2 regions of the Phyllobacterium sp. LjRoot231 genome follow, and region 1 is predicted to be linked to the other one. Evidence: predicted binding sites of a transcription regulator. Region 1 holds the regulator's gene; the other holds the start of a gene.
What was found. The regulator LexA, encoded in region 1, represses DNA repair genes until DNA is damaged. The targets are predictions, from matches to a motif close to TGTTCNNNNTGTGTTCNG.
Positions count from the first base shown of each region.

Region 2: ACSQ3H_RS01940 (ATP-dependent helicase) is a predicted target of LexA. The motif match lies at 6,525-6,542, and genes of this name have one in related genera.

Region 1 covers NZ_CAXUQT020000001.1:3,106,697-3,121,566, forward strand. The annotation lists gene gltA (citrate synthase) at 1-58, opposite strand, end outside; gene gltX (glutamate--tRNA ligase) at 204-1,631, opposite strand; gene ACSQ3H_RS15320 (ComEC/Rec2 family competence protein) at 1,745-4,219, shown strand; gene lexA (transcriptional repressor LexA) at 4,216-4,932, opposite strand; gene ACSQ3H_RS15330 (TOBE domain-containing protein) at 5,091-5,441, shown strand; gene ACSQ3H_RS15335 (ThuA domain-containing protein) at 5,480-6,262, shown strand; gene ACSQ3H_RS15340 (Gfo/Idh/MocA family protein) at 6,262-7,317, shown strand; gene ACSQ3H_RS15345 (molybdopterin molybdotransferase MoeA) at 7,309-8,517, opposite strand; gene moaC (cyclic pyranopterin monophosphate synthase MoaC) at 8,519-9,013, opposite strand; gene trpC (indole-3-glycerol phosphate synthase TrpC) at 9,010-9,828, opposite strand; gene trpD (anthranilate phosphoribosyltransferase) at 9,831-10,850, opposite strand; gene ACSQ3H_RS15365 (peptidyl-prolyl cis-trans isomerase) at 10,863-12,752, opposite strand; gene tpiA (triose-phosphate isomerase) at 12,905-13,669, shown strand; gene secG (preprotein translocase subunit SecG) at 13,783-14,289, shown strand; gene ACSQ3H_RS15380 (L,D-transpeptidase) at 14,500-14,870, shown strand, end outside.
Region 2 covers NZ_CAXUQT020000001.1:402,101-416,970, reverse strand. The annotation lists gene ACSQ3H_RS01985 (DUF982 domain-containing protein) at 194-448, opposite strand; gene ACSQ3H_RS01980 (MFS transporter) at 584-1,801, opposite strand; gene ACSQ3H_RS01975 (helix-turn-helix domain-containing protein) at 2,089-2,346, shown strand; gene ACSQ3H_RS01970 (hypothetical protein) at 2,381-3,163, opposite strand; gene ACSQ3H_RS01965 (protein-S-isoprenylcysteine O-methyltransferase) at 3,174-3,761, opposite strand; gene ACSQ3H_RS01960 (hypothetical protein) at 3,860-4,522, opposite strand; gene ACSQ3H_RS01955 (ABC transporter) at 4,678-4,800, opposite strand; gene ACSQ3H_RS01950 (L,D-transpeptidase) at 5,003-5,599, opposite strand; gene ACSQ3H_RS01945 (hypothetical protein) at 6,227-6,349, opposite strand; gene ACSQ3H_RS01940 (ATP-dependent helicase) at 6,575-8,632, shown strand; gene ACSQ3H_RS01935 (ABC transporter permease) at 8,684-9,511, opposite strand; gene ACSQ3H_RS01930 (ABC transporter permease) at 9,514-10,791, opposite strand; gene ACSQ3H_RS01925 (ABC transporter substrate-binding protein) at 10,795-11,844, opposite strand; gene ACSQ3H_RS01920 (ABC transporter ATP-binding protein) at 11,880-13,019, opposite strand; gene ACSQ3H_RS01915 (PLP-dependent aminotransferase family protein) at 13,324-14,712, shown strand; gene ACSQ3H_RS01910 (NAD(P)/FAD-dependent oxidoreductase) at 14,722-14,870, shown strand, end outside.

The DNA.
Region 1 (14,870 bases):
TAATGGGTAACGAGAATTCGTGACCATTCAGGTCGATGTTGACGCTGTTTTCAGACATTGCCGTTCCTTTCTTGCTTTAACTTGCGCTGATCCAGCGCAAAAGCACCTACCTCGCTCGAGGCCATAATCTTTATCTTGTCAGGCACGACACCGTACTCGAACGGTACGATGTTGCAATGCAAAAATTCGCTCAAATTTGCGTGCTATTGCCCTTTTACCTGATCCTCTATGCGGCCCAGGGATTCTTCTCTTCCCAATACCGCCAATACATCGAAAACACCCGGAGACGTTGCTCTTCCGGTCAAAGCAGCACGCAAAGGTTGCGCAATTTTCCCGAGCTTCAGACCCGCTTTTTCGGCGTGAACCCGCACCGCAGCATCAAGCGTTTCAGCGCGCCAATCAGTAACCGCTGATAGTTCCGGAAGTACGCCCGAAAGAATGCTCCGGCCTTCCTCGTTGAGCAAGCCGGAAGCTTTTTCATCCAGCTGGAGCGGCCGCTGTTCAAAGAGATATTTTGCGCTGTCGGCGAGTTCGACAAGTGTCTTTGCGCGCTCCTTCAAACCCGGCATCGCTGCAAGCAACTGCTTTTTCGTCTGGTCGTTCAGCCGCGACAGAATCTCCGTACCACCTTCAATTTCCGGCAGAATATCGATCATGGCCTTGACCAAATCAGCATCGTCGGAAATTCGCATGTAATGCCCGTTGATCGCCTCGAGTTTCTGGAAATCGAAACGCGATGCACCTCGGTTGATATCCGAGATTTCAAACCACTGGATCATCTGCTCATCGGACATGATTTCGTCGTCGCCATGGCTCCAGCCGAGGCGAACCAGATAATTGCGGAGCGCTGCAGGCAGATAGCCCATGGCACGATAGGCCTCCACACCAAGCGCACCATGCCGCTTCGACAATTTAGCACCATCTGCGCCGTGAATGAGCGGTATGTGACCCATGACCGGTACATCCCAGCCCATCGCATTATAGATCACTGTCTGGCGCGCCGCATTGGTCAAATGATCGTCGCCACGGATAATATGGGTAACACCCATATCGTGATCGTCGACCACCACGGCGTGCATATAGGTCGGATTGCCGTCGGAGCGCAGAATGATGAAATCATCGAGATCCTTGTTGGGGAAACGGACATCGCCCTGAACCTGGTCGCGAACGAGTGTTTCACCTTCCTGCGGAGCCTTGATGCGGATGACCGGCTTGACACCTGCCGGTGCTTCCTTGGGATCACGATCTCGCCAGCGGCCATCGTAACGTGGTGGACGGCCTTCTGCGCGGGCTTTCTCGCGCATCTCTTCAAGCTCTGCCTGAGAGGCATAACAATAGTAGGCTTTGCCCTTGGCAACGAGCTCTTCCGCAACTTCGCGGTGGCGCGGCGCGCGCTCATATTGCGATACGGCATCGCCATCCCAATCGAGACCCAGCCACGTCAAACCGTCGAGAATGGCAGTGACGGCTGCTTCCGACGAGCGTTCGCGGTCAGAGTCCTCGATGCGCAGCAGCATCTTGCCGCCCGTATGCTTTGCATAAAGCCAGTTGAACAAAGCCGTACGGGCGCCGCCGATATGCAGATAACCGGTTGGGGAAGGTGCGAAACGGGTAACGACAGAAGATGACATAAGGTCTCCAGGAGGTGCCCGGCGTATTAGCCGAACGTCCAATCGAATTGATCTGGCGTTCATGTAGCATAGCACCGCTGCTGTGCAAGGGCATTGGCAGAACCGGAAAGCAAATGGAAGGTCCTGCCACCAGAACAAGAACCAGCGAACAGCTGTTTTTTCTCCGTCCCGACAGCGGCGGCCATGAAATTGCGACTCAAACGCAGGCTGGCAATTTAGTCATCGGGAAGGAAAGCTGGCCTGCCAGGTTACAGGGACTTGGCAATTCTGCACGAGCTCAACTTCAATCAGCACTGCTCGCAATCCCTACGGCATTCAACTGCGAAATCGATCGCGGCACGCTGTTTCTGTTCTTACCTGTCTTCTCTGGAATCGGCGCGATTTTCTATTTCAATGCGGCTGTTGAACCGAGGCTCGGCGCCGTCCTTTCGGGGCTGACACTTCTCATCGGCTGCCATGCCTTGGCCCACGCGCGACCCATGATCCGGCTTGTTCTTTTACTCGCAACCGCACTTGTGGCGGGCATGCTTTTCGGCAAAGTCGAAACGATGCGGGCCGGGACCCGAATGCTCGGATCGGAAGTCACGACGCGGATGACTGGTCGTGTCACGGCCATGTCGAGAGATGCCAAGGGTGGATGGCGTCTCACCATGGATGTGATCTCGACGGCACGCCCGGCGCTGCAATACGGACCGGATCGTATCACCGTTTCAGCCAGATCAGTTCCTCGCGACCTGAGGGTTGGCGACGGTCTCGCCGGCCTCGTCCATCTGCGGCCGCAATCAGGCCCAGTGCGTCCGGGCAATTACGATTTCGCCTTCTACAACTACTACCGGGGCGTCGGCGCCAGCGGATTTTTGCTGGGAAAGCTTGAAACAGTGCCTGTGGCTTTGGACACAGGGCCAGTTGCGACGACATTGATGGCGATCGCAAATATCAGGCAACAACTCACCCAGCGCATCCTGCGCAACATTAGAGGCGAACCGGGTGACATCGCTGCGTCGCTGATCACAGGGCAGCGCGATGGCATCAGCGATGACACCAACAACGCTTTTCGCTTGAGTGGACTTTCGCATATCCTGTCGATCTCCGGTTTTCACATGGCACTGGTAGCCGCAACGATCATCGGTTCGCTACGCGCGATCATGGCGTTCTTTCCCGGATTTTCGGCGCGGTTTCCGGTGAAGAAATTCTCGGCGGTGATCGCCCTCATGGGTTCCGCATTCTATTTGTTGCTTTCAGGCTCCGATGTTGCTGCCCAGCGCAGTTTTGTAACGCTCGCGGTCATGCTTTTAGCCATGACCGTCGACCGGGCGGCGATATCGATGCGCAACCTCGCCATTGCAGCGTTGATTACCATTGCCATCTCGCCGCACGAAATTCTCGGACCGAGCTTTCAGATGTCGTACTCGGCAACCGCCGCTTTGATCGCATTTTATAGCTGGTGGTCGCATCGGCAGGGCAGGCGCGCCTTCCGGAGAGGTGTGTCCAATCATTTGCTTCTGGCTCTACCGCTGAAGGCCATCAACCATATCGGTGCGATTGCCATGACATCAGTGGTTGCCGGGACCGCAAGCTCAATATTTGCGGCCTATCATTTCAACAATACCGCGCCCTTCGGGCTTGTCGGCAATGCTCTCGCGCTTCCGGTCATTTCAGTGTTTGTCATGCCGTTTGCAGTGCTCGGTTTGCTGGCCATGCCATTCGATCTGGATTGGCTACCCTTTACGGTCATGGGACAGGGGATCGAGATCGTCATCGCTATTGCAAAAATGGTCGCTTCGCGCTCTCCAAGCGGCAATCTTGGCCTGATGCCACAGGGCACGTTGGTCCTTATGAGCGTTGGTCTTATCTTGCTCCTGTTTCTTTCAACGCGTCTGCGCCTCTGTAGTATACCCGTCCTCGCAACCGCAGCGTTGTTCATGCTCCGAGCGCAAGAGCCCGGCATTATCGTTTCGGAGGATGGAAAACTGGTCGCATTGCGCACGGGTGACAGAGATCTCGCAATCAATCGCACGGCCGGCAGTGCATTCAGTTTAAACAATTGGCAGCAGGGCTATGGGATAAACGAGGTGGTAAAGCCGCTGAAGGCTGGTGCGCTTTCCAAAGAAACGCAGTTTGAATGTGTTGAAAAACTTTGTACCGCACGAGAGCCGGGCGGATTGATAATCGCCTATACGGACGATCGCAAGCAGACCGTATTGGCTTGTGGGGAAGGGGACATTGTCATCCTGGCCTTTGCCGGCGCACCGACAATCTGCGGGGACAAGAACACACTGGTGCTCACCAAGCGTGATTTGGCATTGCATGGAACTGCGGAAATAACTTTAAAACCGCCCGAACCGCTACCCCCGACAATCGCCAGGAATAAATCACCAGAAGTGGTCCTTGCCGAAGCAAACGATTCCCGCCTTCGACGACTCCGGTCTGCCAGCATCAACTACGCCGTTGGGCCGCCGGACCGGCCTTGGAACACCTATCGGACCTACTCCCGCGCCGCCCGCAATATCGAGGACTACAAATCCCGTAAACGTGTGAACGCTGATAGCGATGAGGCGGCAGCCTGTGAAAAATCGGCTGACTGCTAGTATCGTCGTATAAGACCGACCAGCTTTCCCTGCACCTGAACGCGATCCGGACCAAAAATGCGTGTCTCGTAGGCCGGGTTCGCCGCTTCGAGGGCAATCGATGCTCCTTTACGACGAAAGCGCTTGAGCGTTGCCTCCTCATCATCAACCAGCGCAACAACGATCTCGCCGGGATTAGCGGTATCGCCGCGCTTGATCACGACGGTATCGCCATCGAAAATCCCGGCCTCGATCATCGAATCGCCTTTGACTTCGAGCGCGTAGTGTTCGCCGCTACCAATCATGTCCGGGGGCAGGCCGATCATGTGGGTCTGGTTCTGAATTGCGGAAATTGGCACACCAGCGGCGATGCGGCCCATGACCGGGATATTGATCACGGTTGAACCATTCGAGTCGTCGGATTGGCGTGTTTGTCGCGGCGGAGCGACATTCCGGCCAAGACTTCCTTCAATGACACTCGGAGAGAATTTTCGTTGGGCGTTGAGGCCGGGAGCGATCGAGTCGGGCAGGCGCAGAACTTCCAGCGCTCGTGCACGGTTTGCAAGCCGGCGAATGAAGCCGCGCTCTTCGAGCGCAGTGATCAGCCGGTGGATGCCGGATTTCGATGCAAGATCCAATGCATCCTTCATCTCGTCGAATGAAGGCGGTATGCCCGTTTCCTTCAGACGCTCGTGGATGAAGAGCAGGAGTTCATGTTGTTTACGCGTGAGCATCGGCGATCCTTTGCGTGGAATCGGAAAAACAAAACCAGAACAAACACTATCTGTTCCAGTTGTGTTCTACAAGGATTAATATGTGGTGTATGCGAGCCGAGAAACGCACTTGACCGTTATTTAGCCGGAATAACCGGCGGGCCGCTGGATTGGCGCCATTGGAGCTTTATGAAAAGCCGGAATCGATCTTTGTCGCCGGTTTCATAGGCTCGCCCAAGATGAATTTCCTGACCGCGGAATTCGCAGGCGCTTACAAGACCGATATATTGGGTGTGCGTCCGGAACACTTGGAAATCAAGGACAAGGACGGTCTGTGGAAGGGCAAACTTCTGTTAGCGGAAAACCTTGGATCTGAGAGCTTCCTCTATATCGATATCGGTGCAAAGGAACCCTTGGTCGTGCGGCAGGATGGCTCGGCCCATCAACAACCTGGGGAACTGCTTTGCGTTACGCCCGTTAACAACAACATCCACCGTTTTGACCAATCGGGCCGCCCGGCGGCAAATTGACAAAATCTCCGCATCAAACATGAGACAAGGAAAGTCCAATGGCAATTCGCACGCTTATCTGGGGCGAGAACGTCCATGAACAGATCAATAAAACCGTTGCCGACATCTATCCGGAAGGCATGCACAACCAGATCGCCAAGCTTTTGAGGAGCGATACCAACCTCAGCATCAAAACCACCACTCTGCAGGAGTCGGAACACGGCCTGACGGACAAGGTGCTGGAGGAGACCGATGTGCTTGTCTGGTGGGGGCACCGCGCGCATGGCGATGTTGCCGACGAGATAGTCGAGCGCGTCGCCAAGCGGGTATGGGAAGGCATGGGACTGATCGTCCTGCATTCGGGGCACTTTTCGAAGATTTTCAAAAGATTGATGGGGTCACCCTGCGCTTTGAACTGGCGGGAGGCGGGTGAGCGGGAACGCCTCTGGGTCGTCAATCCCGGCCATCCCATCGCTAAGGGTTTGCCCGCATTTTTCGAGCTGGAAAATGAGGAAATGTACGGCGAACCGTTCTCGGTACCCGAACCGCTGGAGACTGTTTTCGTATCATGGTTCCAGGGCGGCGAGGTGTTTCGCTCAGGGCTTACCTATCGAAAAGGTGCTGGGAATGTTTTCTACTTCCGCCCGGGACATGAAACCTATCCGACTTATCATGACGAAACGGTGGGACTGGTGCTGCGCAATGCGGTGAACTGGGCGTATAATCCGCTGCGTTTTCCGGCTATCACGGAGGCGCCGAATGTGCCGGTTGAGAAAGCTTTGGAGCCGATCACGGCACGCGGCGGCAGTTTGCACGAGTCCGGCGAGGAAGGTTTTCGTTGATGCGTCTATTAATCCTGGGGACTGGCCATATGGCGAGCGCCCACGCCAGAAACTTTATCGATATTGAAGGTGTCACATTCGCCGGTGCGGTTGACGTCGACAAGGGCAGGGCGGAGGCGTTTCGAGATAAATACTCTTTCGAGCGGGCGTTTACGTCACTTGAAGATGCGCTCGCCTGGGGTGAGTTTGACGCTGTCGCCAATGTAACACCCGACAGCGCCCATCATTCCACAACAATGAAGTGTCTTGCCGCCGGCAAGCATGTCTTTTGCGAAAAGCCACTGGCGACGAACTTTCACGATGCCATGGAAATGGCCGAAACCGCCGAAAAGGCCAATCTGGTCGGCATGGTCAACCTGACTTATCGCAACGTAGCACAGTTGCAAACTGCCCGCCGGATGGTGACAAGCGGGCAGATTGGCAAGATCAGGCATGTCGAGGCGTCTTACCTGCAAAGCTGGCTGGTATCAAAAGTCTGGGGCGATTGGCGCACGGAAAGCCAATGGCTGTGGCGCTTGTCGAAACAGCACGGATCCAACGGAACCCTCGGCGATGTCGGCGTCCATATTCTCGATTTTGTCGTCTATGCCACCGACACGGAAATCGACGAGGTTTTCTGCCGTCTGAAAGCTTTTGACAAAGCAGACGGCAACAGGATCGGCGAGTATCAACTCGATGCGAACGACAGTTTCACCATGACGGTGAGCTTCACCAACGGTGCCTTGGGCGTTGTACATTCAAGCCGCTGGGCCACCGGGCATGTGAATGAACTGCGTTTGCGTGTCTATGGTGACAAGGGCTCGTTCGAGATCCAGCATCGCCATGATGGATCGAAGCTTTTCGTTTGTCTTGGCGACGATATCGAGACGGCGACCTGGAAGGAAATCGATGTCGAGCCGGTGCCGACCAATTACCAGCGCTTTGTCGAAGCCGTGGGGCAGGGCCGGACGCTGGAGCCGTCATTCCGTCACGCGGCCAAATTGCAGAAGGCAATCGACCTCGCCACCGTCACAGAGGTCGACCGCAAGGAGCACCGGCTGGAAGGGTCAGCGTAGCATCATAACGCTGCATGCCGCTCCCGCCTTGATGGCGGGCGCATGCGGTTCACGGACGATCAGGCCGTTGGCATCCGCCAGAAACTTCAGCATGGACGAGTCCTGCACAGCGAACGGGGTCGCAATCAGTTGTCCGTCCGCGCCTTTGGTAATGCGGGCGCGGATATAATCCTGACGCTGGTCATTGGTGCCCATGTCGGTTCCAAGGACTGCCGATCGCAGATCCGGCGCATGGGGCAAGCCCAGCATGGCGTGGATCAGCGGGATCAGAAATATATGCGCGCAAATCAGGCTTGATACCGGATTGCCGGGCAGGCCAAGGATTTTCATGTCCTGCAGGCGGCCAAACATCAACGGCTTGCCCGGACGTAGCGCGATCTTCCAGAAATCGAGTTCCATGCCCTTGGCAGCGAGTGCCGGCTGAACGAGGTCATGATCGCCGACCGAAGCACCGCCAAGCGTAACCAGAATATCGGCTTTGGCCGCCACAGCCTGATCGAGCGCATCGCTCAAGGCTTCGAGCCGATCCTCGGCTATCCCAAGATCAATCGGCACGCCCCCAGCCTGCCGTACGATCTCAGCGAGTCCATAACTGTTGGAAGCGATGATCTGGTCCGGTCGATAACTCTCACCGGGCGTAACCAGTTCGTCGCCAGTCGCGAGAATTGCCACGCGAGGCAGCCGAAACACTTCGAGAGTAGGGTGATCGGCCGCAGCGGCGAGGGCAAGCGCAGCCGGGTCAAGAACCCGTCCCGTCTCCAGCAGCAGATCGCCTTGTTCGAAGTCCAGACCGGCTTTGCGGATATTCCTGCCGAACGTGACGGTTTCGGTGATCTCGACCTGGCGATCTCCCGGAATCGTGTTTTCCTGGATGACAACACTGTCCGCGCCTTCGGGAACCGGTGCGCCCGTAAAAATGCGGACGGCCTCACCCGCATTCATAGTACCGGAAAATGCATGGCCTGCTGCCGACTGACCTATCAGTTTCAACGTGACCGGAACGCTCGCCACGTCAGCAGCTTGTACGGCGTATCCGTCCATAGCGGAGGCTGCAAAGGGGGGCTGCTGCCGTTTGGCATGAAGATCAGCAGCGAGAACACGACCACCGGCGGCGGCAAGCGGAATAGTTTCGGGTTCGACCGTTTGTGCACTGGCGAGAATACGCCTTAGTGCCTCGTCAACCGGAAGAAGTCCTGACATTCTAGTTCTCGCTCGCTATGGCCGACCATTCACCGGATTTGCCGCCGGTCTTCTGCAGAAGACGGATATCCTGGAGGACCATTGCCTTGTCTGCAGCTTTCGCCATGTCGTAAATGGTCAGGCATGCAATAGAAACGGCGGTCAGCGCTTCCATCTCGACACCGGTCTTGCCGGTCAATTTGACCGTTGCGACGACGTGCAGGCCCGGCAGCGCATCATCGGCTTCGATATCAATGGATATCTTGCTCAACAGCAGCGGGTGACAAAGCGGGATAAGATCATGGGTCTTTTTTGCTGCCATGATGCCGGCGATCCGCGCCGTTCCAATCACGTCGCCCTTGGCGGCATTGCCGGATTTGATAAGCGCCAGCGTTTCCGCGCGCATTCTTACCGAGCCTTCAGCAACGGCGACCCGCTCCGTTTCAGCCTTGCCGCCGACATCGACCATGTGGGCAGCACCCGTCTCGTCGAGATGCGTAAGCTTGGGTGTTGTCATGCCGCGTCTGTCTGCTTTTCTGCAGTGCCCTGCAATAGGGTTTTCGTTGCCGTCGCCACATCGTCCTGACGCATGAGGCTTTCGCCGACGAGAAATGTACCGATGTTGGATTTGGCTAGCCTCCGGCAATCGGCATGCGTGAAAACGCCGCTCTCGCTGACCAGGAACTTGCTTGATGGCACCATTTTCGCCAGCCGTTCCGAGACAGCCAGGTCAACGTTGAACGTGCGCAGATCCCGATTATTGATGCCGAGCAAAGGCGAATTCAGTTTCAGCGCGCGCTCGAGTTCCGCCTCGTCATGCACTTCCACAAGTACGTCCATACCGAGGCCAAGGGCTGTCTCTTCCAACGCTCTGGCTACATCGTCGGTGACGCTTGCCATGATGATCAAAATGCAATCGGCGCCCCAACTGCGCGCCTCGTAGACCTGATAGGTGTCGAAGAGGAAATCCTTGCGCAGGGCAGGCAGTTTGGTCGCGGCCCGGGCGGCTTGCAGGAATTCCGGAGCGCCCTGAAACGATGGCGCGTCGGTCAGCACGGAAAGGCACGCGGCTCCGCCGGTCTCATAGGCTTTTGCCAATGCCGGCGGATCGAAATCCGGACGGATCAGGCCCTTCGACGGGCTTGCCTTCTTGATCTCGGCGATAAGTGCGAACTCTCCCGCGGCGCGTTTCTTCTGCAGTGCCGAAAGGAAACCGCGCGGCGAGTCCTGGTCTTTTGTCTGCGCCTTCAGATCATCAAGTGTGACCCAAGTCTTGGCCGCGGCGATTTCCTCGCGCTTATAGGCTTCGATCTTGCGAAGAATATCAACCATGGTCAAAGCGCCTCGCTGTTGGAAACATGAACCAGCTTTTTTAGCACATTTCGCGCAGCACTGCTGTCGATCGAGTGTGCAGCCATTTCGATGCCAATTTTGAGATCGGGCGCTACACCGGCAATTACAAGCCCTGCGCCAGCATTGAACAGGGTGATATCACGGTAAGCGCCGTGCGCCCCATCCAGCACCGAAAGCAGGGAGACGGCGTTTTCATCAGCCGTTCCACCCTTCAAATCCTGTGGATCGACAAGACGCAGGCCATACGATTCAGGATCGATCTCGAAGGTACGAACTTTTCCGTTTTCCAGCGCTGCTACCTTGGTAACGCCGGCTGTGGTGATTTCGTCCAGACCATCGCCATGCACGACCCAAACGGCTTCGGATCCGAGATTTTTCAGGACGTGCGCGATCGGCTCGACCCATTCGGGTGCAAAGACACCGACCAATTGACGTTTGACGCCTGCGGGGTTGGTCAGAGGGCCAAGCAGGTTGAAGATAGTACGGGTGCCAAGCTCGACGCGCGCCGGGCCGACATGCTTCATTGCCGGGTGATGCATCGGCGCGAACATGAAGCCAATCCCGGCCTGTTCGATGCAGGTGGTAATCAGTTCGGGGCCAATTTCGATGTTGATGCCAAGCGCTGCCAGCGTATCGGCCGAGCCGGAACGCGATGACAGGGCGCGATTGCCATGCTTGGCGACGGGAACACCTGCACCGGCGGCAACGAATGCAGCGCAGGTCGAGACGTTGTAGGAACCCGACTGATCGCCACCCGTGCCGACAATGTCGATGGCATTTGAAGGAGCCGTGACCCTCAGCATTTTGGAGCGCATGGCAGAGACAGCGCCGCTGATCTCGTCGATATTTTCGCCGCGGACCCGCAGCGCCATCAGCAGGGCACCGATCTGCGCCGGCGTTGCCTGTCCCGACATCATGATGTCGAAAGCCTCGACGGCTTCCTCTTGCGAGAGCGCCTTGCCTGCAGCCGCTATGCCGATGAAACGCTTTAATTCAGCCATTTTCTGCCTGACCTAACGTGCGAGTGCCCGATTGATGACGGTCTGGTTGATGGAAACTGGATAAACAGTCTGCAATTGCGCCACGAGCTGATCGAGCAGATCGTCGGCAATACGAGAACCGAAGGCATCTCGTTCCACAGTCGTCAGGGTTTCCGGTCCGACATTCGCCGGTTCGATAGACTCGGTGACCTTGAAGATGAGTTTCGAGCCGTCTGACGCCGATTCCGTCACACCGACAAGCCCTTCCGGACCATCGAAGACCGATGCGACGCCGCCTTCACCGAGATCGGCATCCTTGCTCTGACGCGTAATGCCGCGTTTCGTATCCTTGGTGAATTTGAACTCGGCCGCGATATCGTCGAGCGAAGTTCCGGCAGCGACGCGCTTACGCACTTCTTCGGCTTTCTCGTTTAGGCGTTTCTCGGCCTCGGCCGCTTTCCATGCCGCAACAACGCGCGCCTTCACCTCATCGAGCGGGCGCTCGCGTGCAGGCGTTACACTATCAACATCGTACCAGAGATAGCTGTTTGTCCCGAGATTGAATGGCTCATTGTCGAACCCGACATCCGCCTGGAAGATTGCTGCCAGCTGGTTTTCATCAAATGGCAGGTTCGGAATGTCTTTCTCGTCCGGTCCTCGTCCAGTCGAATCGACTGCATCGATCGTCGCTACCTTGAGGTTTTGCTTTGCTGCAGCCTCTGCCATGCTTGCGCCATCAGCCCGCGCGTTCTCATAGGCATCATGCACATCCGCAATCGCGGACGCTGCCTGTGTCAAAGCTATAGTCTCACGAATATCCTTCTCGACTTCGGTGAGAGGCTTGGTGACTTCCGGGTTGATAGCCGATACGCGAACGAGAACCGGCCCAAATGCGCCCTTCACCACGTCGCTGACGCCGTTTGCCTGAAGCGCAAAGATCGCATCGGCAATCGACTGGTCGGGCAGACCGGTTTTTGGAAAAGTTCCGAGACGAACATCGTCCATCGTCTTACCTTCCGACTTGACGATATCGTCGAAGCTGGTTCCGGCAACGATCTTGTCGTGCGCGGCCTTGGCGGCATCGTCATTTGCGAACGTCAACTGTTCGATGGTGCGCATTTCCGGTGTCGAATAGCGCGCAAGGTTCTTATCGTATTCGGCCTTGATCTCTTCGGGGGTCACCAAGGCGGGGTTGGCGATATCCTTTGGCTCAAGCTTGACATAGCTGATCTTGCGGTATTGCGGCGCGCCGTAAACTTCCTTGTTTGCATCGAAATATGTCTTCAAATCCGCATCGCTCGGATCGGCGATATCGCTGACGAAGCTCTTCGGCATGGCGACGTAATCGATTGTGCGTGATTCTCCTTTGTAAAGAGCAACCGCTTTAAGCAGCGTATCCGGCGCCTTGACGCCATCGGCGACGGCTTCGACGATCTGCTGACGCCGTGCGACCTGTGCACGATTGTCGAGATAGTTCTGCGGGCTCATTCCGGCGTTGCGCAACACCATATCAAACTGCGCAGGATTGAAGCGGCCATCGGCGCCCTGGAATGCCGGATCTTCGGCTGCGAGCTGTGCCAGGCGATCCTTTGACAGGCCGAGCGACATGGTGCGCGCCTGTTCGTCGAGAACGACTCCAGCAACCAACTGCCCCTGTACCTGATGACCAATTCCGATAGCATCTGCCTGCTCGCGCGTCAGGCGCTGGCCGAAACGCTGCGACAGTGCGGCAAGTTGACGGTCATAGGCCAAGCGGTAATCGACCGGCGACACTTCGGAATGTCCGGCGCGAATGGCTGCGCTGCCGCCGATGGCGCCAAGGATCGTGTTGGAAACACCCCAACCGGCAAAGCTGATCACGAGAAGGCCCATGAGCACTTTGACCACCCAGGTCTGTGCAACATTGCGGAGAGAGTCGAGCATTAAAAGTCACCGTATCAGTAAAGAGGCTTAATTGAATCCATAGGGGAATAGCGTCATGGAAGGCTTGTGTCGATTGCTTTATCGAGTGAATTTGCTACTCAGACAAGCAAATGCCTCAGAAATTGCCAAAACAATCGCCTAAGGAACGCTCAATGACCCCAGATGTTCGTCCGCTCGTTGCTGGTAACTGGAAAATGAATGGTACCGGGGAGTCGCTTGAGCAACTGCGTATCATCGTCAACCGGCCGAATTCTGCAATTGGCGAGAAAATTGACGCCCTGATTTGCGTGCCAGCAACTCTTGTCTTCCGTGCTGCCCAATCCGTCGATGGTGAAGCCTTGAGTATTGGCGGACAGGATTGTCATGCAAAGAAATCAGGGGCGCATACGGGCGACATTTCGGCGGATATGCTGAAAGATGCCGGTGCATCCCATGTCATTGTCGGACACTCGGAACGCCGGACGGATCACAGCGAAACGGATGAAATGGTCAACGCAAAGGCGAGGGCCGCTTGGGAAGCGGGACTTGTGGCGATCATCTGCATCGGCGAGACAGAAGCGCAGCGCAAGGCAGGTTCTACGCTCGACATAATTGGCAGCCAGCTTGCCGGGTCGATTCCCGATGGCGCCAATGCGCAAAACACAATCATCGCTTACGAGCCCGTATGGGCCATTGGCACCGGTCTGACGCCAACCGCTGCGGATGTACAGGAAGTGCATACGTCGATCCGCTCCGCGTTGAGCAGGCATTTCGGTGTCGATGGCGAGAAGATGCGCATACTCTATGGCGGGTCAGTAAAGCCAGCCAATGCGGTGGAGCTTCTGGGCGTTGAAAATGTCGACGGCGCGCTTGTCGGTGGCGCGAGCTTGAAAGCAGCGGACTTCCTCGCCATTTGTGAGGCATACCATTCCTTGTGAAGGTTGCGAGTAACCGCGTCAGCGGCAAGAAAACTGTCGCCGGACGGGCTTGGTTTATTGGCCGATACGGTGTAAAGAGCCGCGTCCGACCCCTAGAAAGCAGAAAATACCCCATGCAAACCGTCGTCATCGTCATTCATCTTCTGATTGTACTTGCCCTTGTTGGGGTCGTGCTCATGCAGCGCTCCGAAGGCGGCGGTCTTGGAATTGGTGGTGGCTCCGGCTTCATGACGGCTCGCGGCGCTGCAAACGTGCTGACACGGGCAACGGCGATCCTTGCAACGGGTTTCTTCATTACGTCTTTGGCGCTGGGCATCATGGCCCGCTATGGTGAAAACCCGACTGACATTCTCAACCGTATTCCTACGACGACAGGCAGCCAGCCTGCAGGCCAGCAGCCTCCGACAAGCGGCGGCATTCTCAACCAGCTCGGCGGACCGTCATCAAATAATGCAACGCCGCCGGCCTCCAACACGCCAGCCGCCCCGCCGGCTGCAGGTTCCGCAGCGCCCGGCACAACAGCACCGGCTGCGCCCGAATCAACACTGCCTGCGCCAACGGCTCCGGTTACGCCAGCGACGCCCGCGCAGCCGGCAAATCCGGTCCCGAATTCGCAGTAATTCGGACCGCTGATCGTTTCATTGACGGAAGCGCATAAAATGTGTTGCGCTTCCGCAACCCTTTGATGTGAAGAATCAATCTGTGCTATTCTTCACAGCGATTTGCATTGAGGAAAACCCGGTCTTCGGATATCGCGATATCAGATTGGCCTTGGGGCCTCGCAAACGCTGCTGATGGCGTTATGCAATCTATGCGGGAACTTTAAAACTATGCTGTCACGTCGCTCTCTGCTCATCGGAATGTCCGTCCTGGCCTTGTCCAGCCCGGCATCTGCCGAGCCAATTATTAAAAAAATTCTGAATCCCTTCGGTCTTGGCGGAAATGATAAGACCGATGTTCAAGCGGCCGTACAGCCGATCGAAGTGGCTGAAGTCCGCAAGCCGGCACAACCGGTCAAAGCCAAGAACAAATACGGGATCGACCCGAAATACATGCCGCAGGACGTCGAGTTCACAGGCTATAAGCCAGGCACGATCGTGATCGATCCGAAGGCAAAGTTCCTGTACCTCGTCGAGAGCCCATTCACGGCCCGCCGCTACGGCATTGCGGTGGGGAAGGAAGGGCTCGAGTTCAAGGGAAC
Region 2 (14,870 bases), 2.7 Mb from region 1:
AGATACTTTTACGCGGGGGGCTCCGCTTACCCTCCCCCTTGTGGGGAGGGAGGCTGCGTAGCAGCAGGGAGGGGTTATTTTGCAATAGTTAATAGGGTGATGGCTGTGTTGTTTGAGCGTCAGAAAGGCCCCTCCCCGTCGCTTCGCTCTGCCCCTCCCCACAAGGGGGAGGGTAAAAGTGGCGCCACTTCCACTAATGCAGTCTGGTATCCAGAATTACGCCAGCCTCGCGCGCGGCGCTGATAAAGGCATGCCGCGCCTTATGCGCGGGCTTCCAGCCATCAAGCGCATCAAGACAGGCTTGCAAAGCCCGACGATAGCTCGGTCCTTTCTTGGTGGGCCAATAACTTCGCAGGCATTCGATCGCTTCCCAAACACTGGTGACTGCGCGTTGACCGGCAGCTCCAAGAGTGATCATAACCGGGATGGGAAAACGTTTGTCGTTCATCACTTCCTCCATAAATGTCGGATAGTTTGGCAGCAGTTTTGCGCTGCTCAGCCAACCACAGAAATGAGTCCGGTATGAGTCCGGTTCCATGACAATTTGAAGAAATATTTTTGACCATCCGCGCCGGAGTGGGGGCTACTGTCCCCGCGGACGCGCCAGCCAACCGTAGAGTGCACCGCCGCCAAGCATCAGGCAGGTGCCGAGAAAGACGGCGCGCATGCCGAAATGCCCGCCAACGAACCCGCCGGCAAGCGGCCCGATTACCTGCCCCACATATTGCGAGGAGGTGGCGTAGCCCAGAATGTTGCCGGCAATGCGGTCCGGAACATTATGGCGGATCACGCTGGTGATACAGGGCAGGAGCCCGCCGAGCGAAAGCCCCATCAGGAAACGCAAGACGATCAGTTGCCAGCCCTCCGTTACGAAGGCCTGCGGGATCAACAGGAGTGCCGATACGCCAAGCGCGGCAACGATGACGTTCCAATGGCCGATGCGGTCAGCAAGCTTGCCGAGACGCGATGCCGAAAGAATGCTGCCGAGCGCTGCCGCCGACATGACGATTCCTGCAACCATTGTGATATGAGCCGGATTGTCGACCAGTTGCGCCACATAGACCGTTATGATCGGTTCGATCGACATATTGGCGAGCATCAGCAGCATTCCCGCGAGCAGCATCACGATGACGGGCCGCTTGTCGGGAATCGTCGACCAGCCACCGCTTTGTTGGTCAGCCTTCGATTTCGCCGGGCGGCGTTCTTCCTTAATGAAAAAACTTGTTGCCAGAAAGGTGATGAAGATGACGCCCCCGGCCAGCCAGAAGGTCTGGCGGATGCCGATCAGAGGCGGCAACGCGCCACCGATCAGCGGACCAACAAGATTGCCTGCCATGATGCCCGAGGCGAGGGTGCCAAGCGCCCAACCGGTTCGTGCTTTCGGTGTCTGGGTAGCGACCAGGACTGTGGAGCCCGAGGCATAGCCGCCGAGCAGCCCGGTCAAAAGGCGCAGGAACACCAGCTGCCAGACATCCGTCGCCATGCCGATCAGTGACATTGCAACGGCCATGCCGAGACTGGCGCGGATGAGCATCAACTTGCGTCCATAGAGATCGGCGAGGCGTCCCCAGAGTGGTGCGACCAGCGCCGCGGTGAAAAACGTTGCACCATAGGCAACGCCTGACCATTGCACGATCGCCGCATGGTCCTTCACGCCAAGCTGTTCAACGTAAAGTGGCAGGAAAGGCAGGATCAGCGTCATCGCGACGATTGTGGTAAACGAGCCAAGCAGACAGACGACGAGGTTCTGCCGCCAATAGAGTGACTCACTCGAGGAGCCAGGTTCATCAATGTCGGTCATGCTGGGAATCAGATTTCCGCACCGGAAAATTTCCGATGGGCCTCTCATTGCAAGAGTGCGAATAGGCGTCCAGTTTTTCACCGGATTGCGGCAATAGCAACGTCTTGGAGGGGGAAGCGGCAACGAGCCGCAAGACTTGCCGACGCTCAGCCGGATCGAGCGCGGAAATCAAACAGAAAAGTTCGATTCCTGCGTAACTTTATCCGATTCTTACGCAACAAAGGTCGATTCTGGCGCAAGAATCTCGCCCCTCGGTTGAATTTTGGGTGCAGGCAGTTGAAGTCGGAATGCGGCACAAAAGTGGTGGCTTTTACTGCAATGACCGCAAGCGACTATGCGGTTCGTGGGAGCAAATCGTCCGGCTATTGCTGCGAGGGTTTCCCAATCGCGAAATTGCCGTGGGGCTGGGCATAGGAGAGAAGACGGTCAAGAACTATATGACGATCCTGATGCAGAAATTGCATGCTCGAAATCGGCTCGAAGTTCTTATTGCCGCCCAGAAGCTTGAGGTTGGCGGCCATGGGGAGCCAATGTCGCGCCATTAGAGCCCTTTACCATAAAATGCGCCCCGGCGTATTATCAGCGGCTGGAATCCTCCTGCCTTGCGGTAACGGTAGCGCCTTGCGAGAGCAGTTTGACTTCATCGGCGACAGTGCCGTTCAAGATCTTTTCGAACCTCACCAGTGCGCGCGCGACGTTGGCTCCATCCATGACCCGGTGATCGTAGTGAATGCGGACATTCACAGATCCGTCCTGGCCGATCAGACCGTAGTTGAGGAGTGTGGTCAAAGGCGTAAGCGGATTGAGTGACTCTGCCCCGAGGCCCGAATATACGGACAGCTGGAATGTGCCGAAGCGGTTTGCTCTTTGCCGACCGATGTTCAGTCCGAGCCACATTAGCAGCCGCCTGATTGGTGTCGGGACGCGAGCAATGCTCAACGCACGGCGAAACTCCTTCACCTCAAGGACCGGACGTGACCGCGCCGCGTGGATCAACGCCTCAAGTTCCGCAACAGATCGGTGCTCCGGGTCCTTGATGAGGCTCAAGAGTACGACCCGCTCGCCGTCATGCTCGCGCTCATGAGCAATTGAGGCAACGCTGAGAGGGTATTCGTAAAGTCGTGGCCAGGGAAACTTTACGTAGGCGCGCCGTAATTCAGGCGCCTCCTGAGCAAGAAGCGCATAGCCTTTCAAGAAGAGCACCGTCCAGGAGGGCTTGATATTTAGCGGCATTCTTGCCTGCAAGAGCGGGCCGAGATTCATGTGACGCTGCACCGTCACTCGCGGTATCCCGATCGAAAACCTCATCAGGTCGTTGACCAGGCGGCGGGAAGCTGAAAGCTTGAGGGCTCGGCCTCGCATCGTGTAACCTCTAGTAGAGATAAGGGATAATTCTCTTGGTTCTCTCCATATAAGCGCGGTACTGAGGGCCGAAATTTTCCAACATCATACGCTCTTCCTCATCTACTCGCAGGAAAAAAAGAACTGCGAAACCGGCTAAGCCAGCCAAACCCACAACCCAGTTCGACAGCAGCAAGGCTTGGCCCAATGCCATAAGCAGGAAAGAGGTGTACATGGGGTGGCGTATGATGGCGTAAGGCCCGGAGCTGACCAGTTGATGCTTTTCACGAATCTCCAACGTGATCGACCAATTCCGGCCCAGTTCTTTGTGGGATATGCGAAAAACCCAAAGTGCCAGACCGAAAATGACCGCTCCCAGAGTAACCGCCCACACATTAGCGGGATAATCGGCGGTTTGGGGAATACCGGTGGCGACATAAAACCCAGGCAATATCGCAAGACCAAAGAGGGCCGAGACAAGCCCGACTATATCGTAGAGCGAGCGGGCGTCGCTTACAACTTGCACGCGCTTGGCGCGGCGTTCGAAGGGGTAGCGGATGACATACCAAGCAACGATGCCGAGCACCCATACGATCTCGCCAACTGCAGCTATCGATATGCTCACGCTATGTCACCGGCGCCTTTTCTGCGATCTGCAATCATCATAAGCCGTGCTCAAGATGCACCACCGGCTTCGGTGCAGCGGCCTACCAAAATCTAACCTGCAGGCCCCGTGTACCCTACTGCATTCGGACCGCCGTTCATCTCTCGAAGCCTGGTTATGAATTGTTGGGGGCGCAGCCAGATGCCGGGCGTTTTATATCCCATGGAACGCGCTATCTCTCCCACGAAGGCATTGCAATTATAGACCGTCGCTTGCCATAGATGGGATCGGGCCTGCAGTTTGCGTATGAATGCAACGACTTGGTTGTATTCGGTTTCGCTCAGCGTAACGCGCCAGCTTGCCGACCTGTACTTGTCTTCGAGATCGCCGTCGCTCGCCCCGGTCTCGGCTGGCACCGGTATGTAGTGCCCCAGAACGTAGGGGATGGCACTATTCGAAGCCGGGTGGAGACCGGCTACTTCGCGATCGATCATCCTGCCGGCACTGTCCTGCCGCCCGAAGATTACATAGGTATGGCCGTAGCTGAGCGCATAACGGGAGCGGAACTCGATAAAATACCGCCCTTGCTGCTGTCGCGCTGCCGCTGTTTCCAAGGCACCGTTTCGTGTCTTGGAATTCGAAAGTGTCGCGACGACCACTGAGCCTTCATTGTCATAGGACACGACATTCGGCTTGATTGCCGCATCCGGCGCACATCCCGCTACCGCGAGGGCAAAGAGAAACACAACCGATAGACGACCACAGAAGAGCGCCATATCATTCCCGAACTCCGAAGAGCGAAGACATGCAGGTACCCATGTCCGCTACCAACAACTGGTGACCACCCGATTTTGTGAGCCGACTTAGTCCGGATCACATGCCGGTGGGGGAAGGATCACGCGACACTTCCCCCACCGGGATTGAAGGGCAGTTATTTGGTTATTACTGCAGGAGCAGGCTCAGGCGGGGGAGCTTTCCCTTTTCCGATTGACCCGCAGGCACTTAGACTAGCAACCGCCAGTACGGCAACTACAGCGATCAGAATACTTCTCATCTGATAATCCTTTCCTCAAAGGCGAGTAGGCCAACAACGGTATGCTACCATAAATAGTAGTGAACGCCAGTGACAGGTGGAGGAAACGCACAGATTGTGTCCGATTTACCACAATCAGGGTTAATGTGCCGATGGTCGCCGTGGTCAGCAATGTCCTGCATGCGAGGCAAGCAACGCGATACGCTCGGCAAAACCGAGATCATTAAATGATCAGTACTGGTGTCCCCAAAGGCGTGCGATCATAAAGATCTATGGCGTCCTCATTTGTCAGGCGGATGCACCCGTTCGACACTGCCTGGCCTATCAACCAGGGCTCGTTTGTGCCGTGCAGGCGGAACATGGTGTCGCGTCCGCCCTGGTAGAGATAAAGGGCGCGCGCTCCGAGCGGATTATTCGGTCCACCGGGGACACCGCCCGCATACTGCCATAGGCGCGGCTTGCGCTGTATCATACTTTCAGTGGGCGTCCATGAGGGCCACTCTTCTTTGCGCCCGACCGTCGCCCGGCCCTTCATGGTTAGTCCTTCTTCGCCGACAGCGATGCCATAACGGGTCGCCCATCCGTCTCCCTCGACTGCATAGAGGTAACGCTCATATGTGTTGACGACGAGGGTTCCAGGCGCCTCGCTTCCGGTATAATGCACACGCTGTCGCCTCAAACGAGGATCCATGTAGGGTTTGCCTGAGAAGGCACTGGAGATAGGCTCCCATGCCTGTCGTACTGTCGACGTGCATCCCGAAGCCATCAGCGTCACGCCGCCCAGCAGGAGTCCCCTGCGCGTAATCTTTACATTTTCCATTGCGACCCCTGCCCGGACACCGACCGACACGTATTAGGTTCACCCTAACATTCCAACACCTGCTGGCCAAGTCTCACACGTCGGGGGGTGATGGACTATGCACAACCGTAGAACAGCGACAACCAGGCGTTGTTCGGACGCTGGTCCTTCAGGACATGGGCTATATGCTCATCTGCTGGAATTGGTATCCTGGCATTTCTCAACAAGGCGCCGCTCCCCGGGCGCATGCTTCGTCCAAAGCGGCGGAGCCTGTTTGTACAATGCTCCGGATTTTACCTTTACCGGCTGAACAGCCAACCTGCGAAAAGTACCGCTGCAGTTATCACGACGAACAGCACCACGTAGGGCTGCATCGGGGTGAGATACGGCTCATACTCGGTTTTTGGCGGGTCTCTGTCGTCTGAATCCATTTATGATCATATGCAGGTTCATGGGAGAGAGGCCCGGCGGGGCTAGGGGGTAAATGGGGCACCGGGCCTCTGCTGGGGTCAATCAGCCATGCCAGTTTGCACAGATACGATAATCGCTTCAATTAACCGCTACTCGCTACTATTTCTTAGAAAAGAGTGTCCGAAAGCATTGGGCGCGAGCGCCATTACGTATCTTCTGATTGGATGTTTAGCAATTTCAGAAAAAATACGCGACGAGCGCTGCCACTATTACCCCGGCGATAAATACACCGAGATACCATCCGAGGGAGTTGTGAACTGCCCAGGCATCTTCATCGTCTTCGTCAAAGTCATCGACCATGGGAGTCATCCTTTCGGCGACCAAAGCGATGTGCTGAAAGTGATCAGCAATAGCAGAACGCTGCGGCGAACTGATGGTTTCATTTGGGCGGGTTCATGGCCGTAACAGGTCGCACTATTCGCGACAGCCGCGATCCACTCAAGGTTGATCTTCCCAACCAATTTCCACGATGTTACGTTCACTCTCTGTTCGCAGCTGATTCGCCAGGCTGCCTTTGGGGATCATATGAGCGCTGCCTATCTGGAAAAACTGAATGCCGAGCAGCGCATGGCAGTGGAATACGGCGTAGGGCAGGTGGCAGGCCCGCTTCTGGTAATCGCCGGTGCCGGTTCTGGCAAGACCAACACACTTGCCCATCGCGTCGCACATCTGATCGTGAATGGAGCTGATCCGCGCCGGATTTTGCTGATGACCTTTTCACGCCGGGCTGCCGCGGAGATGTCGCGTCGCGTCGAGCGTATTTGCGGTCAGGTACTTGGTGCGAAGTCAGGTGTCATGGTCGACGCTCTGGAATGGGCGGGTACGTTTCATGGTATTGGCGCACGTCTTTTGCGCGAATATGCCGACCAGATCGGCCTCAGCCCGGATTTTACCATTCACGACCGCGAGGATTCTGCCGATCTGATGAACATTGTCCGGCACGAGCTGGGCTTTTCCAAAAAAGAAAGCAGGTTTCCGACAAAGGGCACCTGTCTCGCTATCTATTCCCGCACCGTCAATTCGGAACGCCCACTCGAAGAAGTGCTCAAGGATTTCTTTCCCTGGTGCGCGACCTGGGATGCGCAACTGCGCCAGCTTTTCGCCGCCTATGTCGAAGCAAAGCAGATGCAGAACATTCTCGATTATGACGATCTGCTGCTTTACTGGGCCCAAACGGCAAGTGTTTCATCGCTCGCCGACGATATGGGCGGCCGGTTCGACCACGTATTGGTCGATGAATACCAGGACACCAACCGTCTGCAATCCTCGATTCTTCTTGCGCTGAAGCCGGGTGGCCGAGGCCTGACTGTGGTTGGAGATGACGCGCAATCGATCTATTCCTTTCGCGCGGCGACCGTACGCAACATCCTGGATTTCCCCAAGGCATTCAGCCCATCCGCCGACATTATAACGCTCGATCGAAATTATCGCTCGACGCAGACCATCCTTGCTGCTGCCAATGGTGTCATCGATCTGGCCGCGGAACGGTTCACCAAGAACCTTTGGACCGAACGGCAATCGGCTGAGCGTCCACAACTTGTCAGTGTTCGCGACGAGGCAGATCAGGCGCGCTACATCGTGGAACATGTGCTGGAAAACCGCGAAACCGGGATACTCTTGAAACAACAGGCAGTGCTTTTTCGCACGTCGCATCACAGCGGACCGCTCGAAGTTGAGTTGACGCGCCGCAACATACCCTTTGTCAAATTCGGGGGACTCAAGTTTCTCGACAGCGCCCACATAAAGGACATGCTTGCAGCACTACGCTTTGCGCAGAACCCGCGCGACCGCGTGGCCGGTTTCCGTTTACTGCAGCTCCTGCCCGGCGTCGGGCCCTCTTCGGCGCAACGTGTGCTGGATCAGATGGCCGAAAATGCCGATCCCATCGCAGCACTCACCGATATTCCGGCGCCGCCGCGTGCCGGCGAGGACTGGATGGGCTTTGTTCGAACGCTGCAGCAAATCCGTGCAGGGAAAGCTGGGTGGCCGGCCGAAATCGAGCAGGCGCGGCTCTGGTACGAACCGCATCTGGAACGCATCCATGAAGACGCGTCGACGCGGCAGGCTGATCTTTTGCAATTGCAGCAGATTGCAGCGGGTTATCCGTCGCGTGAGCGGTTTCTCACTGAATTGACGCTTGATCCGCCGGACGCAACCAGCGACCAATCCGGCGTGCCGCTGCTCGACGAGGATTACCTGATCCTCTCGACCATTCACTCGGCCAAAGGCCAGGAGTGGAAATCCGTCTATATGCTCAATGTTGTCGATGGCTGCATGCCTTCCGACCTCGGTGTCGGTTCGTCGGCGGAACTCGAAGAGGAACGGCGATTGCTCTACGTCGCCATGACCCGCGCAAAGGACAATCTCCACCTTGTTGTGCCGCAGCGCTTCTTTACCCATGGTCAGAATGCCCAGGGCGACCGGCATGTCTATGCTGCACGGACACGATTCATCCCCGCGACGCTGCTGCAATATTTCGAATGCGTTTCATGGCCCTTGGCGCGGTCCGCCGCTGCCGGACAATCCGAGCTTCCAAAGATGCGTGTGGACATTGGGGCGCGTATGCGAGGAATGTGGAAATAACGGTCGACAAGGCACCTGCATTGGCATCGAGCGAACGGTCCTCCCTTGACGTTATTCGACTGGCCTTGGCCGCTTTGCTCCTCGTCTGGCCAGAAGATTGGCGACGACGAGCAAAATGATCGAAAGCATCATCATCAGCGTTGCAGCGGCGGTGATTGCCGGGCTCAGCCTTTCGCGCAAACCGATGAACATTTCGAGCGGCATCGTCCGTTGATTGGCGCTGGCAAGGAACTGGGCGACGACGACCTCATCAAACGATGTGACGAAGGCAAAGGCTGCCCCGGACAGGACCCCGGGCAGGATCAAGGGTAGCATTACCCTGTAGAATGCCACGATAGGTTTCGCCCCGGCAATCGATGCCGCCCGCATGAGGTTGCGATCAAATCCCGTCAGGCTCGCCCCCACCGTTACCACCACAAAGGGACTAGCGAGTGCGGTGTGGGCGAGGATGATTCCGATATAAGTGCTAGCCAATCCAACACGTGCGTAGAAGAGATAGGAGCCGACAGCTGTGATGACCACCGGTACGATCAGGGGGGAGATCACCAGCGGCATGACGATGCGCCGCGCCGGGAATCTCTCGCTCGACAGCGCGATCGCGGTCAAAGTTCCGAGTGTTGTAGCAAGGGCGGTCGTGCCGAAGGCGATGATGAGGCTGTTGCCTATTGCCATCTGCCAGCGGTCCGTGCCGAGAACCACCTCGTACCAGCGGGTGGAAAGCCCTTCCAGCGGAAATACGAAGAAGGCTCCGCTATTGAACGAAAGCGGCACCGGAATGAGGATCGGCACCATCAGAAACGCAATGACGAGTGCGCCCCAGAGCCACAACAACGTAACCCGTATTCGTTCACCGATCGTGGGATAGGGAGACAACAGCATGATCACACCGGCTTCAAGCGATCGAGACCGAGCATGCGTGCGAACACCGCATAAAGTCCCATGGTGAAAACGAGGAGGATGAAACTGAGCGCCGCGGCCATTTCCCAATTCAGTTCGACATTGACGTAGTTGGCAATGAAGTTGCTGATCAACTGGTCGCCAGCACCGCCGACAAGGGCTGGTGTAATGTAGTAGCCTAGGCAAAGAATGAATGTCAGAAGGCAGCCTGCCATGATTCCCGGCACCACCTGCGGAAGATAGACACGCAAGAACGACGTCAACGGCCTGCCGCCGAGGGAATAGGCTGCCCGCATCTGCGATGGCTGTATGGTTCGCATGACGCTGTAGATCGGCAGCAGCGTGAACGGCAATTGAATATGCGTCATGGCGATGATGAGTCCAAGCCGACTGTACATCAGGTCGAGTCTGGTGCTGGTCACGCCGAGCCAGAGGAGAACATCATTGACCAAGCCGAATTTCTGCAAGAGCACCGTCCAGGCCGCGGTCCGCACCAGGATTGATGTCCAGAATGGCAGCAGCACGGCAACGATCAGTATGGCACCTACGGTTTTTGGCACACTGGAAATCAAGTAGGCCAACGGAAATCCGAGTATCAGCGTTGCAAGCGTAACTGTTGCCGCCACGAGGAAGGTACGTGCGAAAACGCGCAGGAATATAGCCTGCTCTGGCGGCACCCGTTCGATGCTGCCATCGGCATTCCAGCGAAGGTCGACCGCACTCAAGAGATAGAATGAGGTGAGGGCGTGTCTTCCTCTCTCTATCGTCGCCCATGTGCCAGGGCTGGTCCAGAACGGGACGGATTTGATGACGGATACGGTATCGGTGATACCTTCCTTGTCGAGCGCGCGGGCGGTCTTGAGGATCTGGCTGCGGGCGCCGGGTAATCGCGCATTGAGGCTCTTGGCAAATTCCGCAAGATTTCCCCTTTGCTGATTGGTTTTCAGATCGGCGGCGAGCGCTTCAAGGGTTCTGTCATCGGGAATGCCGCTACCGCTCCAGTTCTGCATCGCAGCGCTGGTGAGCGGCAAGGCGTTGGCGATTGTCGGATCGTAGACAGCCCTCGACAGGAGAATGGCGATAGGAATGCCGAAACTGAGAAGCAACAGGGCAAGGAGCGGCGTAGCAAGGACGAACGACCGCAGTCGTTCGCGTGCCTGGGATCGCCGGATCGCCGCCACAACCGATCTGGTGTCGGCCACGTTGGGGGCGGTTCCGATGAACTGCCCCTGATCCATGTTTGTGGGCTGGGCCGTAGACATGGACTATTGGGCCAGCCAGGCGTTGAAGCGCTTGACCAGATCCTCACCATAATCCCCCCAGAACTCCGTATCTGCGACGAGATATGACTTCATGTGGTCCGGCGCATTCGGGAGCTTGGGCAATGCATCCTGGGCCACGAACTCGGTGGCGTCCGCCCTTACCGGTCCGTAGGTGATGTAGCTTGCGAGCTTGGCGTTGTTCTCGGGCTTGCTGATATAGGCGAGATATTTATAGGCAAGCTCCGGGTTCTTCGCGCCTTTTGGAATGCTGATCATGTCATATTCGAGGATCTGGCCGTCCCAGACGATCTTGAACGGCTTGGAATCAGTGTCGATCGCGTTTTGGATGCGGCCGTTCCATGCGGTCGTCATGACCACTTCCTTTGAGGCAAGCAATTGCGCGGGTTGTGCGCCGGCATCCCACCAGACAATGTCGCTCTTGATCGTATCCAGCTTCTTGAACGCGCGGTCAACGCCTTCGGGCGTTGCCAAGACCTCGTAGACCCGGTTCGCCGGAACACCATCCGCCATCAGCGCCCATTCGAGATTTTGCGCGGGAAACTTTCGCATGGCGCGCTTGCCGGGAAACTTCTTGGTGTCGAAGATGTCAAGCACCGATGTTGGCGCGTCCTTCAGGACATTCGGATCATAGGCGAGAATGTCGCCATAGGCATCAAGTCCGACGCCGCATTTGAGCGCGGAGCCTTCAATGAATTTGGACTGATCGGCAATCTTCGAGTAATCAAGAGGTTCGAGAATACCGGCATCACAGCCTTGGAGAACCGTCGCAGTCTCGACGGTGACGAGATCGATCGGCACATTGCCCGTGTCGACCATGGCTTTGACCTTGCCGAGGTCACCAAGATATTCCTGCTCGACAATCTTGACGCCGGTTTCCTTGCTGAATGGTTCGAACCAGGCTTTGCGCTGCGCGTCCTGCCAGGCACCGCCGCTGGCCATGATCGAGAGTTCTTCGGCAATTGCCGATTGACCGAAGAGTGCGCAGGCGGCGACCGTCGCCAAGGCAACGGAATGGAAAGAATGACGTTTCATGAGTTCCTCTCTTGTTCTTAGTTGAATTCTTGGTCCTAATGCTGTGCCGGAAATGCGCGGCAATCCCTGTGCGACCAGCCAAGCCCAATTCGTTGGCCCTCTGTCGTTATGGTTTCGGGACCAACCTTCACGCTCAGCAACTGGCCGTTGTCGAGCCGTGCCAGGAGCCGCAGATGATCGCCGAGATAGATTCTTCCTTCGACGGTCGCCTCGAAATCATTTTCTTCATTGGAAGCGACAGTGATCCGAATACGTTCCGGACGGATGGCGACCTGGCACGAAGTTCCGTCCGCGCCGATCTCGATGGCCGTTGCGCGGATGTGTCCGCCACCCGTCAGGGCGATTTGGCAAACATCGCCCGAAACCTGTTCGATAACGCCTTCAAGTGTATTGTTCTCGCCGATGAAGCTCGCGACGAAGGGGCTCTCCGGCCGGTTGTACAGACTGTCCGGGGTGCCGATCTGGGCGACGCCGCCATTGTTGAACACAGCGACGCGGTCCGACATGGTCAGCGCTTCGCTCTGATCATGGGTTACGTAAACGATGGTCACGCCCAGCATCGAATGAAGCTGCTTGATCTCAAGCTGCATGTGTTCGCGCAGTTTCTTGTCGAGCGCTCCAAGCGGTTCGTCCATCAGCACTAGGCTAGGCTCGAATACCAGCGCACGCGCCAGCGCCACGCGCTGTTGCTGACCGCCTGAAAGCTGGGCTGGCCGACGATCGCTGAATTTTCGAAGCTGGATCATATCCAGCGCTTTGTGAACGCGACTGGTTACTTCTGCCTTCGAAAATTTTCGCACTGAAAGCGGGAACGCGACGTTTTCCTCAACGGTCATATGCGGAAACAGCGCATAGTTTTGGAAGACCATGCCAATGTTGCGTTCATAGGGCGGTCGCCGATCGACGGATTGCCCGTCCAACATGATGCTGCCATTGGTTGGACGCTCGAATCCCGCCAGCATGTTCAGCGTGGTCGTCTTGCCGGAGCCGGAGGGACCGAGCAGTGTAAGAAACTCGCCTTTGGCCACATGCATGTTGAGCCGTGTCACGGCAAAGGTGCGGCCATCGTATGACTTCTCGACGTCGATGAATTCGACAAAGCGATCGGCTTTCGTGTGCAGGGCGCTGCCCGCAGCCAAAGTTTCGAATTGTCTGGTCGTATGGGCGACCATCATAGGACTGCGTCACCAGTGACACCATGCGATTCGCCCGCATTGGCTGCCAGCTTCCGCGTTGGTTCACGCAACCAAGGTCTTGGACTCATCTGCTCCTCCTCATGTGATCGCTGAACTTATATGATCATACAATCTACTAGAAGGAGATAATGAACCATACAAAATGGATGTCAAGGCCTTATTGTGTGGCATGTATGGGCAAAATTGGTGTTGATTGAGCGATTGTCCTATATGAATTCGATTGTTTGGTCATTTATCGTATGGTACAAGCCGGATGTTAACCGCACAGAATGGCTCAACGGCGATGATGCAAGACTTACAGCTTTCCGGAGGCGAGGGCCCGGTATACCGTCGCCTGGCAGACGCCATTGCCGACCGGATCGCGAGCGGCATACTCTCGGCCGGCGAGCGATTGCCGCCCCAACGCGAGATCGCTCAAAGTCTTGGAATCAATGTAACAACCGTGACGCGGGCTTTCTCCACTCTCCAGGAACGTGGTTTGATCGACGCGCGGCCAGGCAGGGGCATGCTTGTCGCTGAGCAGAAGAGCAATGCTGGTCCCGGCTTCGTTTCAGCTCCGAGTGACGAGGCAGGTGTCATCGACCTTTCGATCAACCGGCCCGCCACCAACGCCTATCTCGACGTTTTCACGGCACTCCTGCCGCGTCTTGCAAAGAATCGGCACTATGCCGCAATCCAGGACTATCATCCCGCGGAAGGGCCAATTTGGGCGCGATCCGCGGTGGCGGAATGGCTGAAGCCGGTCGCGGGTGACGGCGATCCTGGGAGGGTCGTACTGACAATCGGTGCGCAGCATGCCCTTGATTGCGTCCTCAGTGCAGTCGCCCAGAAGGGTGATGTCATTCTTGCCGATGAAGTGACGTACCAAGGCATCAACGCCCTATGCCGCTCGCACGGCATAGAACTCCGAGGTCTTGCGATGGACAAGGGCGGGCTTCGGCCCGACGCCTTCGACGCCGCCTGCGTACAATGGCGCCCCCGGGCCGTTTTTCTCGTACCTAGCCTCCATAATCCAACGACCATCACGCTCACGGAAGAACGGCGCAGAGAACTCGTTGCTATAGCGCGGCGACACAATGTGCTGATCATCGAAGATGATGTCTACCGTCCGCTGCTCAATGAGTCGCCGCCGTCGTTCGCTAATCTCGAACCGGAGCTAACGGTTTATATCGGCGGATTTTCCAAGTGCGTGGCACCGGGACTGAGGTTTGGCTTTGTCATTGGGCCGCGATTCATGATGGGGCAGGTGGCAGCGGCGCTCCGGATCAATTGCTGGAGTGTCAATCCGATGGCGGCGCTGATCGCAACCATTCTTCTTGAAGAGGGCAGTGCGGTCGAGATAATCGAGGCCCAGAAGGCCGAGCTTATGCAACGGCAACACATTCTCACTGACATTCTCGGTGGCTTCGATCTGCAGACCGACGCGACCTCAACCCACGCATGGCTGCGCTTGCCTGAACCCTGGCGCGGTGCCGGCTTTGCCCGCACGTGCCTGCAGCGAGGCGTCGGCGTTTTGCCCGGCGATGCCTTCGCGGTTGGGCGCGAACCCGTGCAGCATGGCGTACGTATCAATGTCGGCGCGGCGCGATCGCGGGACGATCTTCGACGTGCCTTGAAAACAATGCGCGAACTGCTCGAAGCGGGGCATCTGCAAATTCCTGGCTTTGTCTAGGAGAGTCGGGTGAGCGAGCCGAAGCGTGTTGAAATTGCGATTATTGGGGCTGGCGTCATCGGTCTAACCATTGCGCTGCGACTGGTCTCTGAAGGGCGCGAGGTCGTCTTGATCGACCCGAACGAGCCTGGCTCAGGAGCGTCGTTTGGAAATGCCGG